2 regions of the Rhodococcus sp. NPDC057529 genome follow, and region 1 is predicted to be linked to the other one. Evidence: riboswitches for the same ligand, from Rfam matches in the RefSeq annotation. Region 1 holds a riboswitch; the other holds the start of a gene.

Region 1 (8,778 bases):
TTCGGGTGCGACCAGTGCATCGGGTCCCGGGAGGAGGGCGAGTTCGCTGACGGTGGCACGGTCCGATTCGGGATCGGCGGCCACCACCACCGCCCACTGCCAGCCCCGGTAGCCCGGAAGGTCCGCAACGAAACGGTGAGTCGCGGCGCACTCGTCCTCGGACGTGACGCCCAGGTAGTCGCCGACTCTCCCTTCCTGCAGTTCGACCACTGCGGTTCGGGCGAGCTCGACGGCGTCGGTCAGTACGGGACGCGCCACTGCGCGCTCGTCGGAAGAAGCAACACTCACACCACCAGTTTGCCGCACCACCGCAAGCGCGTGCCCACCTGGGCTGTCATGCTGGTCCGATGACCGGCCGGAGGCACCTCGTCCCAGCCCTGCTCGCGGTGGCGTGGGTGGTCACCGCATGCTCCCCGCAGAGTCCGGTGGCCTCGGGCGCGCCCGGCGCGGACCTTCGCGCCGAGATCGTCCGCACCGTCGACCACGACCCGAATGCGTTCACCCAGGGACTCGAGATCGACGGCACCGAACTGCTCGAGGGCACCGGCCGCCCCGGTGAATCCTGGGTGCAGGCCACCGACCTCGACAGCGGCACGGTCCGGGTACGCGCCGAACTGCCGTCCCCGCTGTTCGGCGAGGGCATCACGGTGAGCGGTGACACGATCTGGCAGCTGACGTGGCGGGACGGGGTCGCCGTCGTCCGGGATCGCGCGACGCTCGCCGAACAGCGGCGGGTCCCGTTCGACGGCGAGGGGTGGGGCATCTGCGCAACGCCCGGCGCGCTGGTCACGAGCGACGGGTCCCCCACCCTCACGTTCCGCGACCCCGTCACGTTCGAGCCCCGGCGCACCGTGCAGGCGGTGCAGGACGGCAACCCCGTCTCCCGGCTCAACGAACTCGAATGCGCCGACGACGGCGCGATCTACGCGAACGTCTGGACGGCCGACACCCTCGTCCGCATCGATCCGTCGGACGGACGGGTCACCGCGGAGATCGACGCAACTGCCGTCCGCGACGCGCTTCCGCCCGGCCCGCGGGACGTCGACGTCCTCAACGGCATCGCCCAGATCCCGGGAACGGACCGGTTCCTCGTCACCGGAAAGTACTGGCCGGCCATGTTCGAGGTGCGGTTCGTTCCCTGACAGGCCGATCTGACCAGCATCGGCCGGGGTTGCTGTGGTCGCATGTCTCCCGACTAGGACAGAATTAGGGAGTGACCGGACCGCGCGAACCCTCCGAGCCTGACGGCGGTCGGGCTCCTGACGAGAATTCCGGGCCCCCCGTTCATCCCGGCTACGACAAATACCCGCCCGCGGCACGCCCGGGAGGCCGGCGCACGCCGCTGCCGCCCCTGCATCCGGTCGGCGGCGGGCAGCGTCCCCGGTCCGACGAGGAGCGGGCGGACGCCCCCAAGGCGCCGCCGATGCCGCGCAAGCTCACCGTCACCCGGGTGGCGGCGATGCGCAGCCGGGAACTCACCAACAAGGGCATCGCGACGTTCCACCGTGCCGCCAAGGCGGACGGTGCGGACAAGTCGGGTCTCACCGCGCTCACCTACGCGGTGATGGCCAACAACGCGACCGACGCGGCCATCGCAGTCGCCCTGGCGAACACGCTGTTCTTCTCGGCCGCGACGGGCGAGGACAAGACGAAGGTCGCGCTGTACCTGCTGATCACGATCGCCCCGTTCGCCGTCATCGCTCCCCTGATCGGTCCGATGCTCGACCGCCTCCAGCACGGCCGCCGCGTCGCGCTGGCCACGTCGTTCGGACTCCGGACGATGCTGGCGATCGTCCTCGTCTTCAACTTCGACAGCTGGGTGCTGTATCCGGCGGCGCTCGGCATGATGGTGCTCAGCAAATCGTTCTCGGTGCTCAAGAGTGCGGTCACCCCACGTGTGCTGCCACCGGAGATCGACCTCGTGCGCGTCAACTCCCGGCTCACCGTGTTCGGGCTGCTCGGCGGAACCATCGGCGCGGGCGCCCTCGCGGGTGGTCTCGCCATGGCCACCGGTTCCGTCGGCGCGCTGTGGCTGGCGGCCGTCATCACCGCACTCGGCGCGTACCTCTCCATGCGGATCCCGTCGTGGGTCGAGGTCACCGAGGGCGAGGTTCCCGCCACCCTCACGTACCACGGCGACGAACACCCGACCGAGGTGATCGGGCGCACCCGGGTGCTGCAGCCCGAGGCCCCCGCCACCGCGAAGTCCGGCAAACGCAGGCAACCGCTGGGCCGCGCGGTCATCACCGGGTTGTGGGGCAACAGCACCATCCGCGTGCTCACCGGATTCCTCACCCTGTACATCGCGTTCGTCGCGAAATCGAAGACCGACCACGAACCGCTGGTCCAGGCCGCCATGCTCGGTCTGGTCGGCGCGGCCGCCGGCATCGGCAACTTCGCGGGCAACGCGGCGGGCGCCCGCATCAAGCTGGGCCGCCCCGCCCTCATCGTGCTGCGCTGCACGGGCGCCGTGTGGATCATCGCCGTCCTCGCCGCGATCACCGACAATCTCCTCACCGCCGCACTCGCCACGCTCGTCGCGTCGGCGGCCAGCGCCCTGGCCAAGGTGTCGCTGGACGCGTCGCTGCAACACGACCTGCCCGAGGAGTCGATCGCGTCCGGATTCGGACGTTCGGAGACCGTCCTACAGCTGAGCTGGGTCGTGGGCGGCGCGCTCGGCGTCCTGCTGCCCACCGAATACTGGATCGGGTTCTCGGTGGTCTCCGCCGTCATGACCGTCGGGCTCGTCCAGACCGTGCTCACGTACCGCGGCAGCACCCTCCTGCCGGGACTCGGAGGAAAACGCCCCGACCTGGCCGAACAAGAAGTGACCGAGCACCACTCGACCCACCGGGCCGACCGATCGACAGGAAATGTGACGTAAGTGAGAATGCAGGCGCGAACCAAGAAGATCCTGGCACTGATTGCAGTGGGGCTGATCGTGGTCCTGGTGGCCTTCGTCGGAGTCCTCTACACACTGGTCCGCAACTCCTCGCCCCGCCTGCCCGAGATCACGGCATTCGCGCACGACCGGGCCGAGCAGATCGCGCCGCTCGGCTACTGCAACCTGTATCTCGAGGACTGCGAGACCGGCGACATCGCCCAACTCGACGTGCCCCCCGGCTCGTCGCTGCAGCTGTCGTTGCCGCCGGAGATCGTCGACGCGCCGTGGCGCATGCTCGTCGTCTACCAGGATTCGTCGGGCCAGCTCCTCGTCCAGGAACAGGCGCACCGCGCCGGTGAGACCCGCGCCGTGACCGTGCCCTCCTCGGAAGACCTGCAGCTGGCCGGCGTCGAGATCCAGCTGCCGTCCGCCGTCATCGACGAGCAGGGGCTCACACAGGCACGGGCCGCCTGGTCGATCAAGACCGCCTAGAACGACACGCCCACGAAGAAGGGCCCCGCGCTGCCACAGCGCGGGGCCCTTCTCGTCGGACGAATCAGCTGTCGAGTTCGCGTGCGACGGCGCGGACCACCTCGGAGATGCGCTGGGCGGTCTTGCGGTCGGGGTACCTGCCCTTGCGCAGGTCCGGCTGGACCTTCGCCTCGAGCAGCGTGATCATGTCCTCGACCATGCCGTGCAGTTCGTCCGGCGTGTGCTTCTTGGCGGACGGCTCCTTGCGCGCGGCGTTCTGACGCAGCGACGGCGCAGGGTCGAGCACCTTCAGGCTCAGCGCCTGGGGTCCGCGCCGACCGGCGGCCATGCCGAACTCGACACGCTGGCCGGCCTTGAGGCCCTCGACGCCCTCGGGAAGAGCGGACGAACGCACATAGACGTCCTCCCCCTCCTCCTGCGACAGAAAGCCGAAGCCCTTTTCGACGTCGTACCACTTCACCTTGCCGGTCGGCACCGCGTTCACCCGCTCATCACTTGGAGTGCAGTTGGTTGCACTTGGTATTGGTTGCACTTGGTATGCAAAACAGCGCGCCCCACCTCTGGTGCGGGACGCGCAGTGCCCACAGTCTACCTTGCAGACACCCCCTCCGGCATTCGGGTTTCCAGGCACTATCGTTGCTGGTGTGGCCCACGAATCGACTCCTTCGAGCACTCCTCACACACCCCGGAGGGGCGACGGACTCCTGCGGGTCGCACTCGCTCTCTTCGCGATCGGCTTCGTCGCGATCGTGGCGATCTTCCTGACCCCGGCGCTGTCCGATTCCGAACCGGGTCTCGTTCTGTACCTCGTCGCCCTTGCCTGCCCGATCGGATTCCTGCTCGGAATCGTGGCGGCACTGAGGCAGGGCAGACGCTCGCGCTGACACACCCGACCACCGGGCATTCCCGACCACCGGGCATTCCCAACCACCGAGGGGACGATCATGAGAATTCTGCTCAATATCATCTGGCTGGTCTTCGGCGGTCTGTGGCTGGCGCTGGGGTACTTCGTCGCCGGAATCCTGTGCTGCATCCTGATCATCACGATCCCGTTCGGCATCGCGTCGTTCCGGGTCGGCGTCTACGCGCTGTGGCCGTTCGGTAAGACCGTGATCGACAAGCCGACGGCCGGTGTCGCCTCCCTGATCGGCAATGTCATCTGGTTCGTCATTGCAGGTCTGTGGCTCGCGATCGGACATGTCGTCACGGCCGTCGCCATGGCGATCACGATCATCGGGATCCCTCTCGCCGTCGCGAACATCAAGATGATTCCCATCTCGCTGATGCCCCTCGGCAAGGACATCGTCGACGCACCGCGGTGATGTGAGCTTACTCACATAACGGCCCGGTAACGGAAGGGCAACGGGACGGCGATAGCCACGTCTCGTCGCCACTAGCTGGGAAGAGTCCCGGCGCGCCCAATGAGGCCCCGCAACAGGCGAAGACACTCCGCGTTATCAAATGGTGACACTTCGGCCTCGGCCCGTTACCGTCGTCACCGGCCGAGGAAACATCGGCCACATCCGGCCCGCCGCGCCAAACCTCGTCCCGCGGGTACCGGAGTCCCGACGAAGCATTCCAGGGACGAGGACGGGGGACCCAAAGTCCTCCAGGGAACGCAAGTTTCCAGACGGACACCGGTCCGAATGTGCCTCGCACAGTCGGATCTTGGGGTGAAGCCAGACCCTCTCCAGCCAGGAGAGGCGAGGCCGGGCGACCTCTCAGCCCGAACCCGACAGCTGACCTCGCAGGCGCGTGTGGAGAGGATCTCGACCACTATGAGCGGACGCCATCGCAAGCCCACCACCACCGGCCGCACCGTCGCCAAGGTCGCCGTCACCGGCGCCATCATGGGCGTCGCCGGAGCAGCCTTCTCGGGCACCGCGAACGCGGCACCCGACTCCGACTGGGACCGCCTCGCGCAGTGCGAGTCCGGCGGCAACTGGGGCATCAACACCGGAAACGGCTTCCAGGGCGGACTCCAGTTCTCCCCGAGCACCTGGAACGCACACGGTGGAACCCAGTACGCAGCCACCGCCAACCAGGCCTCGCGTGAAGAGCAGATCGTCGTCGCCGAGAAGGTCCTCGACTCCCAGGGCTGGGGCGCATGGCCGTCCTGCTCCTCGAGCCTCGGCCTGAGCAGCGCACCCACCCAGCGCACCGCCCCCGCCACCGTGCCCGAGGCCCCCGCGGCGCCGGCACTGCCCGACCTCACGGGCGGCGTCCCCAGCACCAACGGCGGCACCTCGCAGTACGCGGGCGTCGTCGACAGCGCGATCGAGGCCGTCAAGGCCCAGGGCATCGCCATCGATCCCCAGATCCTGCAGCTCATCGACGCCAACAAGGGACTGCTCCCGCAGTAGACCCCCGCAACTCACAGAAGAGGGGCCCTGCACCGATCCGGTGCAGGGCCCCTCTTCTGTCGCGTGGTCAGCGGTTGATCACCGTGTGCGGGTGCGCGTACGGCAACGACTCCGCCGGCAACGGGAATTCGGTGTCCTCGCCGAACGGGGACAATCCGCCCGCACGGGTCGACGACAGTTCGGTCACGGCGTGATCTCCATCGGCGGTTTCGGGCCACCCTGGATCCACGTACTGCTTCTTCGAATTGTTAGCCACGGTGCCATTTTGACAGGAGCATTCGGCGACGTACAGCCCAGGTCTCTAATCTGATAGTCGATGACCGACACCGACGACACCACCGCGAGCACCAACGGCACCGCAGTCTCCCCGCGCGGCGCCGCGACGCTCGCGGACTGGCTGGCCGCGCGCAGCGACGCCGAACTGACGGATCTGCTCCGCAGGCGCCCCGACCTCGCGGTCCCGCCTCCGGCCACGATCGTCGTCCTCGCCGGCCGCGCCGAGCAACGGGCCTCGGTCGCCCGTGCGGCCGACAACCTCACGTCCCTGGACTTCGGTGTCCTCGAACTCCTGGCGCTCGAGCGTGCCGACGAGGTGCCCGTGCCCCGGGCCACCCTGCAGGAGGCGGTGGGGTCGCGGGCGACGAAGAAGACCGTCGACGCCACCCTGGACGGCCTGCGGTCCGTCGGGATCGTCTGGGGCGACAAGACGTCGCTGCGGATCGTTCCCGCGGTCGTGGCCACCATCCCGTGGCGCGTCGGCCGCAGCGCCGAACCCGTCGAGACGCTCGACGAGGCCGGGATCGCGTCGGCGCTGGCGGGACTGCAGACCGCCGAACGGGACATCCTCGAGACCCTGGCGAAGTCGAGTTCGATCGGACGGACCCGGGACGCGGCTCCCGGGACACCCCCCGACCGTCCCGTTCAGCGACTCCTCGCCGCCGGGCTGTTGCGGTGGATGGACGACGAGACCGTCGAATTGCCGTTCCAGGTGCGGCAGGTCCTGCGCGGGGAGGCCGTCTTCGACCCCACCTCGCTGGCCGCGCCCGGCGTGACGGGCCGCAAACACAGGCCCGCCGACATCAACGCCGCCGCCGCCGGTGAGGCTCTCGAGCTGGTTCGCCACTGCGAGGACGTCGTCAAGGCGCTCGGCGAGGCCCCGGCACCGGCGCTGCGGGCGGGTGGTCTCGGGGTCCGGGAACTGCGGCGGATCGCCAAGACGTCCGGCATCGACGAGAACCGGCTGAGCCTGCTCGTCGAACTGTTGTCGGCCGCCGGACTGATCGCCAGCGGCACCCCGGACCCGGCGCCGACGTCCGACACCGGGGAGAACTACTGGGCCCCGACCGCCGCGGTCGACAACTGGCTGACCTCCCCGGTCGCCCGGCGGTGGCATGCACTGGCCGCGGCGTGGCTGGAACTGCCGCGCATGGCGTGGTTCATCGGCATGCGCGACGCCAACGACAAACCGGTCGCCGCGCTGTCCGAGGAGGTGCGCGCGCCGTCCGCGCCGCGGGACCGGCAGGCGATCCTCGGGCTGCTGGCCGAACTCGGCAGCGGGCACTCGGCCGACCCCGCCGAGGTCAGTCGCCTCCTGGCCTGGCGCCGACCCCGCTGGGGGGCCCGGCTCCGGGTCCACGCGGTGGAACGCACCCTCGAGGAGGCCGCGACACTCGGACTCGTCGCCCGCGGCGCACTCAGTTCGCCCGGACGTGCGCTCCTCCACGGCGGCGACGCCGAGGCCGAGATGCACGCATCGCTGCCCGAACCCGTCGACCACGTTCTCGTCCAGGCCGACCTCACCGTCGTCGCCCCGGGACCGCTGACCCCGGACCTACTGGAACAGATCACGCTCGTCGCGGACATCGAGTCCGCCGGTGCGGCGTCGATGTACCGGATCAGCGAGGACAGCGTGCGACGCGCCCTCGACGTCGGGATGACGGCGGCGGAACTGCACAGCCTCTTCGCGACGCGGTCGCGCACCCCCGTCCCGCAGTCGCTGTCGTATCTGATCGACGACGTCGCGCGGCGGCACGGCCGGCTCCGGGCCGGTGTCGCGGCGTCGTTCGTCCGCTGCGAGGATCCGACGCTGCTCGCGGAGGTCCTGGCGTCGCCGGTGGCCGCCGCCCTGGCTTTGCGCGCGCTGGCGCCGACGGTGGCGGTGTCGCAGGCACCGCTGCGGGAAGTGCTGGGCGAACTGCGGGCCGCCGGGTTCGCGCCGGCGGGCGAGGACTCGTCCGGCGCCCTCGTCGACCTGCGCCCGCGCGGCGCCCGCGTCCTGACCCGGCGCAAGGCCCCCGCGAGCCGCACCCCGGCCGTCGCGACCGATGCCCAACTCGACGCGGTCGTCCGGACGTTGCGCGCCGGTGACCTGGCGGCGTCGGCCAAGGGTTCCGGCAGCATCCGGTCCGACGGGTCGCGGGCCAGCAGCGCCGCGACCATCGCCCTCCTCAACGCCGCGGCGCGCGAACGCTCCAGCGTGACGATCGGTTACGTCGACGCGCAGGGTGTGGCGACGCATCGCATCGTCGATCCCGTCAGCGTCGGCGGCGGCCAACTCGACGCCTTCGACCCGGCGAGCGGCGCGGTCCGCCGGTTCACCCTGCACCGCATCACGTCGGTCGCCCGCGTCGTCTGACCCGTGAGTACTTGTGAACCGCGGGACGTTAACAAGTACTCACAGGTCGGATAACGATTCTGCGCAAACGCCGAGGAATTCCGGGCCGCGCAATACCGTGTTGCTGGTATGTACCTGGCCGGGGACGACTTACCAGGAGGCAGAACCATGGGTGTCACAGCAACGAAGCCGTTACACGGTTGGTTACGAGGCGTCGTCCGGCTGATGATTGCGGTGGTGATCCTGCCTCTCGCGTTCGTCCTCGTCGGCGGCGGGACGGCGTCCGCGGACCCGTACAGCCGGCTGCGCGAACACTGGGTCGACGCACCCGGCGGTGTCGGGCAGATCAAGATCCGCATGTGGCTCGCGAACAACGGCAGCAACAAGGCCCTCTACCTCCTCGACGGCCTCCGCGCGACCAACGA
Region 2 (8,778 bases), on a different contig from region 1:
CCGGCGGTGACCGATCGAACACCGTGAACATCTCGACGATGGCATCACTGGTGGTCGCGGCGGCCGGCATCCGCGTCGTCAAGCACGGCAACCGGGCGGCGTCGTCCAAGAGTGGTGGCGCGGACGTTCTCGAGGCTCTCGGCGTCAAGATCAATCTCGGCCCCGACGAGGTGGCCCGCTGCGTGCGGGAGGTCGGCATCGGATTCTGCTTCGCGCCGGTGTTCCACCCGGCGCTGCGGTTCGCGGGCGCGCCCCGTAAGGAGATCGGCATCCCGACGGTCTTCAACGTGCTCGGACCGCTCACCAACCCGGCCCGTCCGCGGGCCGGCCTCATCGGTTGCGCCTTCCCGGGCCTGATCTCGGTGGTGGCCGGTGTGCTCGCGCAGCGCGGCAATTCGGCGCTGGTGGTGCGCGGCGACGACGGCCTGGACGAACTGACGACGTCGACCACCTCGACCGTGCACATCGTCGCCGACGGAGCGGTGACCACCCGTCGGCTCGACCCCCGCGACATCGGCATCGCCCGGGTGCCGCTCGACGAACTGCGCGGCGGCGACGCCGACGTGAACGCCGCGGTGGCGCGGCGACTCCTCGCGGGTGAGACCGGACCCGTCCGCGACGCCGTTCTCCTCAACGCCGCGGCGGCGATCACGGCGTTCCGGGGTCTCGGCGCCCGCACCCTCGAGGAGGGACTGTCGGACGGGCTCTCGGCGGCGGCGCAGTCCATCGACAGCGGCGCGGCCGCGACGCTGCTCGGCCGGTGGGCCGATCTCACGTCGGGCCTGGCCACCAGCAAATAGCCGGCGGAACTATTCGCCGATGGAGAAGCCCGCTTCCACGTCGGCGCTGGAGTAGGACTGGAACGCGATGTGCGTCGCCGTCCGCGAGACGCCGTCCACCTTGTTGATTCCCTCGGTGACGACCTCCGCGATCTTCGCGTGGTCCCGGACCCGCACGATCGCGATGAGGTCGACGTCGCCTGCGCAGGAGTAGACCTTGTCGACGCCCTCGATGTCGGCGACGGCCTGAGCGGTCTCCGGGATGCGGTGGGCTTCGGCGTGGATCAGGACGATGGCGTTGATCATGATCGCCAGCCTAAGCGGTGGTCGGCGGAACCCGGTGCGGGTGGTCGGGTCTCGGCGTCCCGTGTCGACGCGCTGCCGGCGCGGGCGAGCGCACACCACTCGGACCAGGATCCGGCGCCCCGTGCGGGCTCGCACCACCCCGAGGACGCACTGACGATCCGGGTGTCGTCCTGGTCGAGCCAGCGCGCGAGCAGCCCGGCCTCCTCGGGGGACGCGCCGCGAAGCGGAGTCGTGTCGGGCACGACGGTTTCTGCGGTGAGGACGAGCGCGTCGACCACCGGCATCGGGTGGATTCCCCGCCGGGCGCAGCCCGCGGACGCGAGGCGCCCGGAACGGATCACCGCGAACTCCCAGCCGCCGGTCGCGGCGGGGCGAGCGGCGACGAGCTGATCGAGGGCGGTGAGCGCCGCCAGGCGCTGCATTCTGCGCAGCGCGAGGACGACCTCCGCGGTGCGGTCCCGCAGCCGCGCGGCGTTCTCGAACAACTCGCCCGCGGCCAGTTCCTCCACCCGTGCGCGCATCCGGTGCAGCGGCGCGTCGTCGGCGCCGCGTAGGAAGAGCCGGAAGAGTTCCGGGCCGGGACGGTAGGTGTCCTCCGTGTCGCGGCCGTGGACGGACGCGGGGCAGCGCCCGAGCTCGCGGGGCGGGCACTGCGCACCGTGCGTCCGTCCCTTCGGGATCCGGCTGGTGCAGGTACGGAGAATGCAGTACTCGGCGAGGAGGTCGGCGACGTCGGCGGCGGTCGAGCGGGACCGGAACGGTCCGAGGGAGTCGGCGGCCGGGGTCCGCACCACCGACAGCCGGGGGAAGGCCTCCGCGGTGAGCGTGATCCACCAGCCGCGCTTCGGGTACTTGGACCGCCGGTTGTACGGCGGGGTGTGGGCGGCGAGCAGCCGGAGCTCGCGCACCCCCGCCTCGAGTGCGTGCGCGCATTCGACGTGGTCGATGCGGGTGGTCAGCGCGACCATCTCCTTCATCCGGCCGCGCGTCTCGGAGCCGGTGAAGTAGTTGCGCACCCGGCGGCGCAGATCCGTCGCCGTGCCCACGTAGAGGACCTCGTCGGACGGCCCGCGGAACAGGTAGACGCCGGGAGCGTGGGGGAGATGACTGGCGAGCGTGCGTTTCGCCCGCTGGTGGGAGGAGACGTCGGGAAGGTAGTCGACGAGCTCGGTGAGACTGTGCACTCCCTGGTTGCCGACCCGCGCGATGAGGGCGTGCAGTACGTCGACGGTGGCGCGGGCATCGTCGAGGGCCCGGTGGGTCGGGGTGCTTCCGACGTCGAAGAGCCGGGCCAGCGACGACAGCTTGACCGACGGCGCCTCGTCGCGGGTGAGGACCCGGCGGGCCAGTTTGACCGTGCAGAGCACGGTGAACTTGGGCCAGGGGGTGTCGGTGGCCGACGCGGCGGCCTTGAGGAAGCCGGTGTCGAAGGGGGCGTTGTGGGCGACGAGCACCGCTCCGCGTGCGAACTCGAGGAACGCGGGCAGCACGCGTTCGATGCGGGGTGCGTCGATCACCATCGCGGTGGTGATGCCCGTGATCTCGACGATGTGCGGCGGGATGGACCGTCCCGGGTCGACGAGGGTGGCCATCTCGGCGATCACCTCGCCGCCGCGGATCTTCACCGCCCCGATCTCGGTGATGGCGTCCTCGCCCGGCCGCGCTCCGGTGGTCTCGAGGTCGACCACCACGAACGTGGTGTCCCGCAGCGGGGTGTCGAGGTCGTCGAATCTCAGCTGTTCGGGTACGCCGGGGACACTCACGGCTCAGAGCGTATGGACGGGCACCGACAGACCCGCCCGAAGAGCCTGGGGAGACGAGGATCACACTGCCCGTGTGTGGGCTGCGGTGGCGGGTGGGCCGACGGCCGAGGGCGCGCCCCGGAACGGGGATCGTGGGGTGCGGCGATCGAGGTCGGCGGGTCCGGTGCGTGTGCCGAGCGGCGCCCACGCCACCCCTGTTGAACAGCGCGAACGTGGGGCGCGGCGCGGCCGGGGAGTCGCGGCGCTCTGCGAAATGCCCACTCCCGCTGCCGAAAAGCGAACGGAAACATACCGCTTGTTATCCAGTCGTTACCGAATGTGGGTATCGCGCGCCCGCACGCCCCGAAACGGTGCAAACGGACACTTTCCGCGTGTTCCGGTCGACATCGGGGTATTCCATTTCGTAACCTTCCTGAGACCTAGCGGAGTCTCGCAGCCCCAACACCGGGGCCGCATCGCTAGTCACCGCCTAATCGGCCACTCGCGAGAGCGGTCGTACCGGGAACCCAAGTTTCTACTGGGGTGAATCCCGCCGGGACGTCCTCACGCACCGGTGGGTAGGGCTGATCTTCCCAGCCCGAACCCGTCAGCTAACTCGGTCGGCGGATGAATGGAAGAAACGGAGTACCCCTTTCGTGGCGTCACAAGTTTCCAAGCGGAATGTGCGACGGGCAGTCGTCGCCGGCGCGCTCGCAGTCGGAGCGCTCACCGCTACCGCGGCCCCCGCGGCCGCAGACCCCATCACCATCCCCGGTGTCGGAACCTTCGAGATCCCGGGTGTCGTCATCCCGCAGATCCCCGGTGTCCCGAACCTGCCCGCGCCCCCCGCGCCGGCCAGCACCGCAGGTGACAAGGCCGTTCAGGCCGCGCAGACCAAGCTCGGTTCGCCGTACGTCTACGGCGCCGCAGGTCCCAACTCGTTCGACTGCTCCGGCCTGGTGCAGTGGGCGTTCAAGCAGGCCGGACTGAACCTGCCGCGCACCAGCTACGCGCAGGCGGCCGCCGGTACCCCGGTGTCGCAGTCCGATCTCCGCCCCGGCGACGTGATCTCCTTCTACGGCGGCTCGCACTCGGGCATCTACGCCGGCAACGGCAACGTGATCCACGCCTCCACCGAGGGCCAGCCCGTCAAGTTGGCGCCCATCGCGTCGATGCCTTTCGACGGCGCACGCCGCTACTGATCCACGCACGAGGCGAGGCATCCACCGAGTCGAGGGCGGGGATGCACGGGGTAGCTTCGTAGGATCTTGCACGACCACCGAGGGTGGGTTCGAATCACGATTCGAACCCACCCTCGATGTCGTTGCGCCCCAGGCGGACAGGCTGTCGCCCGCCCGCCCGGTGGTCCCCGCCACCCCGTCGTGACATGGGTGGACACAAACGTATGCCATTCCGTAACCTATCCGAGACCTTGCGAAGTCTTGCCGCGCCAACCGGGCGGCAACGCGGGTCGCCACCTCTTCGGCACTCCGCGGTCGTCTCGGCCGGGGAAATTCCTGAGCCGCGCATCGACCCGGCTGGTGGAGATCGACGATCGGAGAACCGCATTTCCGTGGCCTCACACAAGATGAAGCGCTCCCTGGGCAGCGTGCTGACAGCCGGAGTGCTGTCGGCGGCGCTCGTGTCGCTGCCCTCCATCCCGGCGGGTGCGGACCCGGTCACCACCAACCCGACCGAGGCGCTGACGAAGCTCGGCGACCTGTCCCGGCAGTCCGAGCAGACGTCGGAGGCCCTCCACAACGCGCAGATCGATCTCGAGGCCAAACAGTCGGCGCAACGCGATGCGGACGCCCGGCTCGCGGCCGATCAAGGTGTCCTCGACGAGGCCAACGCGCGCGTCGCCGTCTTCCAGCCCGTGGTGAACAAACTCGCCACCGCCAACTATCAGGGCGCCCGGACCAATCGCCTGTTCGCCGTGATGGTGAGCGACTCGCCGCAGCAACTCCTCGACCAGATGTCCGCCCTGGACGCCATCTCCAACGACACCCGCAATCAGGTCGCGCAATTCCAGTCGGCCACGTCGGACGCCACCAGGGCGGCCGAGGCGTCGAAGCAGTCCGCGGAGTCCGCGCGGGCGGCCACCGAGCAGGCCAAGGTGGTCAGCGACGACCTGCAACGCAAGCAGAGCGACCTGCAGGCGCAGATCGCCGACGTGATCAAGGCATTCGGAGATCTCACCGGCGCCGAGCGCGACCAGTTGGCGGGAACGCCGTTCCCGCCCGGCTTCGACCCCGACACGATCCTCGCGCACCTGACCCCCGGCTCGGGCACGAGCGCGTTGCAGGCAGGCATGACCCGCATCGGCGACCCGTACGTGTGGGGCGCCACCGGGCCCGACCAGTTCGACTGCTCGGGGCTCGTCGTCTGGGCGTACAAGCAGATCGGCAAGACGCTCCCGCGGTCCAGTCAGGCTCAGGCCAGCGGCGGCACCCCGGTATCCCGCGACGAACTCCAGCCCGGCGACGTCGTCCTCTTCTACAACGACGCGTCCCACGTCGGCCTCTACGCAGGAAACGGCAACATTCTCCACGCCTCGACGTTCGGTGTGCCGGTGAAGATCGAGTCGATGGCGAAGTTCCCCTTCTACGGGGCGCGCCGCTACTGACGGCCACCGTCGGGCGACGGCACGCGGGCGTGCTCATACACTCACCGGCGTGCCCGCATCAGACCCGTCTCCCGCAACGGATACGACCTCACGCCGAAAAGCGCGCCCGTGGGAGCTGGCCGCGCTGGCCGGACTCGTCCTCGCCGTCGTCGTCGTACTCGCGCTGACCGGGTTCTCTCACGACGAACGGGGCGCCGACGGGGCGGTCGGCACCGCGCAGGCAGACACGGAGTCGCGTGCAGCGGCCGTCCAGGTGCTCCTCGACACGTGGGCGTCGGCCGTGCGGACGAACGACACGGCCCGCCTGTCCGGTCTGATGGATCGGGCGGCGTCGCCGGGCTTCCTGGCCGCCGAGACGCGCCGCGCGAGCAACGTTGCCGGGGTGGAATTCTCGGACTGGGGATACGAGATCACCGAGAGTCCCGAGACGGCGGTGCCGTCGAGTCTCGTCGACGCGCTCGGGGCCGACGAAGTGTGGGCGCCGGCCGTGCAACTCCGCTACGCGATCGCGGGAGCGGACGAGCGACCCACCCGCAAACCCGTCGCGCTCGTCGTCGCCCGGCGCGGTGACAGCTGGGCACTCGTCAGCGACAGCGCCACCGTGGACGGCGAGCGGCGGACGTGGCGTGGCCCGTGGGACTTCGGATCCGTCGTGTCGCGCCGCGTCGACACCGGCGACGGCCGGACGTCGGTGGTCCTCGGACATCTCGAGAACGTCGCGATGGTGGACCGGCTGGCGGAGGAACTCCCCGCCGCCGTCGTCAACGCGACCCAACTGTGGGGTTCGGACTGGGCGGGCCGCGCGCTCGTGTGGGTCGCCGGATCGCAGGACGAGTTCACCGCACTCGTCGGGCCCGATCACGACGGACGCGGCATCGCCGCCGTCGCCATCTCGGACGCCGTCGACCCATCCGCCGACGCGGTCACCGGGCAGCGGATCGTGTTCAGCCCCTCGTCGGCGGAGCGGCTCACCGACGTCACCCGGCGGGCGATCCTGCGACACGAACTCATCCACGTGGCGGCGCGCGCCGAGACGGTGGACCGCTCACCGATGTGGGTGCTGGAGGGCTACGCCGAGTACGCCGCCTACCGGGGAACCGGTCAGGCCGCACGGCAGATCGCGCCGGCCCTGACCGCGCAGGTGGGCGCCGAAGGCCCCCCGACCGGTTTCCCCGAGAACACCGCCTTCTCCGAATCCGGCGAACGCGGCTCGGTCGCCTACGAGACCGCGTGGTCGATCAACGCCTTCGTCGCGGAGCAGTACGGCGAAACGAGGCTGACGGAGTTGTACCGGAAGCTGGCCGTGGGAGAGGCCGATCCGGACACGGTCGACGCACGACTGTCCGACGTCCTCGGCGTCGATGCCGAGCAGTTCCGGGACCGCTGGACCGACTGGGTGGGCGCTCACCTGGGGTGACCCTGCGTCGGTGACCGCGCGGCCGACCGCCTACGGTGATCACATGCGCCGAACACTGTTGGTGACGAACGATTTTCCGCCGCGGCCCGGCGGAATTCAGTCGTACCTGCACACCTTCGTCAAGCACCTGCCCGCCGACGACCTGGTCGTCTACGCCCCGCGCTGGCGCGGTGACTCGCACATCAAGTTCGATGCGCGGCAACCGTTTCAGGTCGTCCGGCACCCCACGACCCTGATGGTGCCGACACCGTTCGTCGCGCGCCGCGCCACCAGGTTGCTCGCCGAACACGACTGCACCGGCGTCTGGTTCGGCGCGGCGGCCCCGCTCGCACTGCTGAGTTCGACGCTGCGCCGCGCCGGAGCGGAACGGGTGGTCGCGAGTACCCATGGGCACGAGGTCGGCTGGTCGATGCTCCCCGCCGCCCGCCAGGCCCTCGGCCGGATCGGCGACGGCACCGACGTCGTCACGTACGTCAGCCGCTACACCCGCGGCCGGTTCGCGTCCGCATTCGGCGCCGGCGCGGCACTCGAACACCTGCCGCCCGGAGTCGACACCGACCTGTTCACCCCGGACGGCGGGGCACGGTCCGAACTGCGGGCCCGGTACGGACTGGGCGACCGGCCGACGATCCTGTGCCTGTCCCGGCTCGTGCCGCGCAAGGGCCAGGACATCCTCATCAAGGCGCTCCCGAACATCCGCGAACACATCGACGGGGCCGTCCTCGTGATCGTCGGCGGCGGACCCTACGAGGACCGCCTGCGCTCCCTCGCCCGCTCGGCCGGCATCGAGGACCACGTCGTGTTCACGGGAACGGTGCCGTCCGCGGAGCTGGCGGCGCACCACACGATCGCCGACGTGTTCGCGATGCCCTGCCGCACGCGGGGTGCGGGACTGGATGTCGAGGGTCTCGGCATCGTGTTCCTGGAGGCGTCGGCTTCCGGGGTCCCGGTCATCGCCGGACAATCCGGCGGTGCCCCGGAAACGGTGCGGCAGAACGAAACCGGGATGGTCGTGGACGGCACGTCGGTGGCCGAGGTCGCGCGATCGGTGATCGCGGTGCTGTCCGATCGCGACCGGGCGGCGGCGATGGGTGCCGCCGGCCGGGACTGGGTCAAGGCGCAGTGGCGGTGGGACGTACTCGCCGCCAAGCTGCAGTCCCTGCTGGCGTGACCGCCCCCCGTGAGTACTTATTAACCGCGGGCGGTTGAGAAGTACTCACGAGCGCCGGAGGCGCACTATCTGGCGTAGAGGGCGGCGATGTCGTCGGCGAAGCTGTCGTGCACCACGTTGCGCTTGAGCTTCATCGTCGGCGTGAGCTCACCGGTCTCCTCCGTGAAGTCGACGGGCAGGACCCGGAACTTCTTGATGGCCTCCGCGTGCGACACGAGCTTGTTGGCCTCGGCGACGGCCTCGTCGATCTCGGCCGTGAGGTCGGCGTCGGCGAGCAGATCGGCGACCGTCGTGCCCGCGGGCTTGCCGTTGCGCTCGTTCCACGCCGGCAGTGCGTCGGCGTCGATGGTGATGAGTGCGCCGATGAACGGCTGCTGGTCGCCGACGACGATGGCCTGGCTGATCAGCGGGTGGGCACGCAGGTGATCCTCGAGCTGGGCGGGGGAGACGTTCTTGCCGCCCGCTGTGACGATGATCTCCTTCTTGCGTCCGGTGATGGTGATGTAGCCGTCCGCGTCGACCGAGCCGAGGTCGCCGGTGTGGAACCAGCCGTTCTCGATCGCGTCGGCAGTCGCGTTCTCGTTGCGCCAGTAGCCGCCGAAGACGACCGGTCCCGACAGCAGGATCTCGCCGTCGTCGGCGATGCGCACGGAATTGCCGGCGAGGGGCTTGCCGACCGACCCGACCTTCTGCTCGCCGATCGTGTTGACGGCGAATGCCGCGGATGTCTCGGTGAG

The links. Region 1 has a riboswitch for cyclic di-AMP ahead of ACFU5V_RS08900 (transglycosylase family protein). Riboswitches for the same ligand answer to the same signal wherever they lie in the genome.
Region 2: it holds a riboswitch for cyclic di-AMP, as region 1 does, so the genes downstream of both, ACFU5V_RS26825 (NlpC/P60 family protein) here and ACFU5V_RS08900 (transglycosylase family protein) in region 1, are expected to answer to the same signal.

The regions. Positions count from the first base shown of each region.
Region 1 covers NZ_JBHVEY010000004.1:69,574-78,351, reverse strand. The annotation lists gene ACFU5V_RS08935 (DUF3027 domain-containing protein) at 1-309, opposite strand, end outside; gene ACFU5V_RS08930 (glutaminyl-peptide cyclotransferase) at 348-1,142, shown strand; gene ACFU5V_RS08925 (MFS transporter) at 1,214-2,884, shown strand; gene ACFU5V_RS08920 (DUF2771 domain-containing protein) at 2,891-3,376, shown strand; gene ACFU5V_RS08915 (cold-shock protein) at 3,441-3,851, opposite strand; gene ACFU5V_RS08910 (hypothetical protein) at 4,021-4,260, shown strand; gene ACFU5V_RS08905 (YccF domain-containing protein) at 4,321-4,698, shown strand; cyclic di-AMP (ydaO/yuaA leader) riboswitch at 4,933-5,146, shown strand; gene ACFU5V_RS08900 (transglycosylase family protein) at 5,155-5,739, shown strand; gene ACFU5V_RS08895 (hypothetical protein) at 5,807-5,995, opposite strand; gene ACFU5V_RS08890 (helicase-associated domain-containing protein) at 6,056-8,374, shown strand; gene ACFU5V_RS08885 (alpha/beta hydrolase) at 8,522-8,778, shown strand, end outside.
Region 2 covers NZ_JBHVEY010000014.1:208,566-217,343, forward strand. The annotation lists gene trpD (anthranilate phosphoribosyltransferase) at 1-800, shown strand, start outside; gene ACFU5V_RS26815 (Lrp/AsnC family transcriptional regulator) at 810-1,085, opposite strand; gene ACFU5V_RS26820 (DEDD exonuclease domain-containing protein) at 1,082-2,848, opposite strand; cyclic di-AMP (ydaO/yuaA leader) riboswitch at 3,305-3,469, shown strand; gene ACFU5V_RS26825 (NlpC/P60 family protein) at 3,484-4,029, shown strand; gene ACFU5V_RS26830 (NlpC/P60 family protein) at 4,401-5,453, shown strand; gene ACFU5V_RS26835 (hypothetical protein) at 5,503-6,870, shown strand; gene ACFU5V_RS26840 (glycosyltransferase family 4 protein) at 6,914-8,041, shown strand; gene ACFU5V_RS26845 (AMP-dependent synthetase/ligase) at 8,107-8,778, opposite strand, start outside.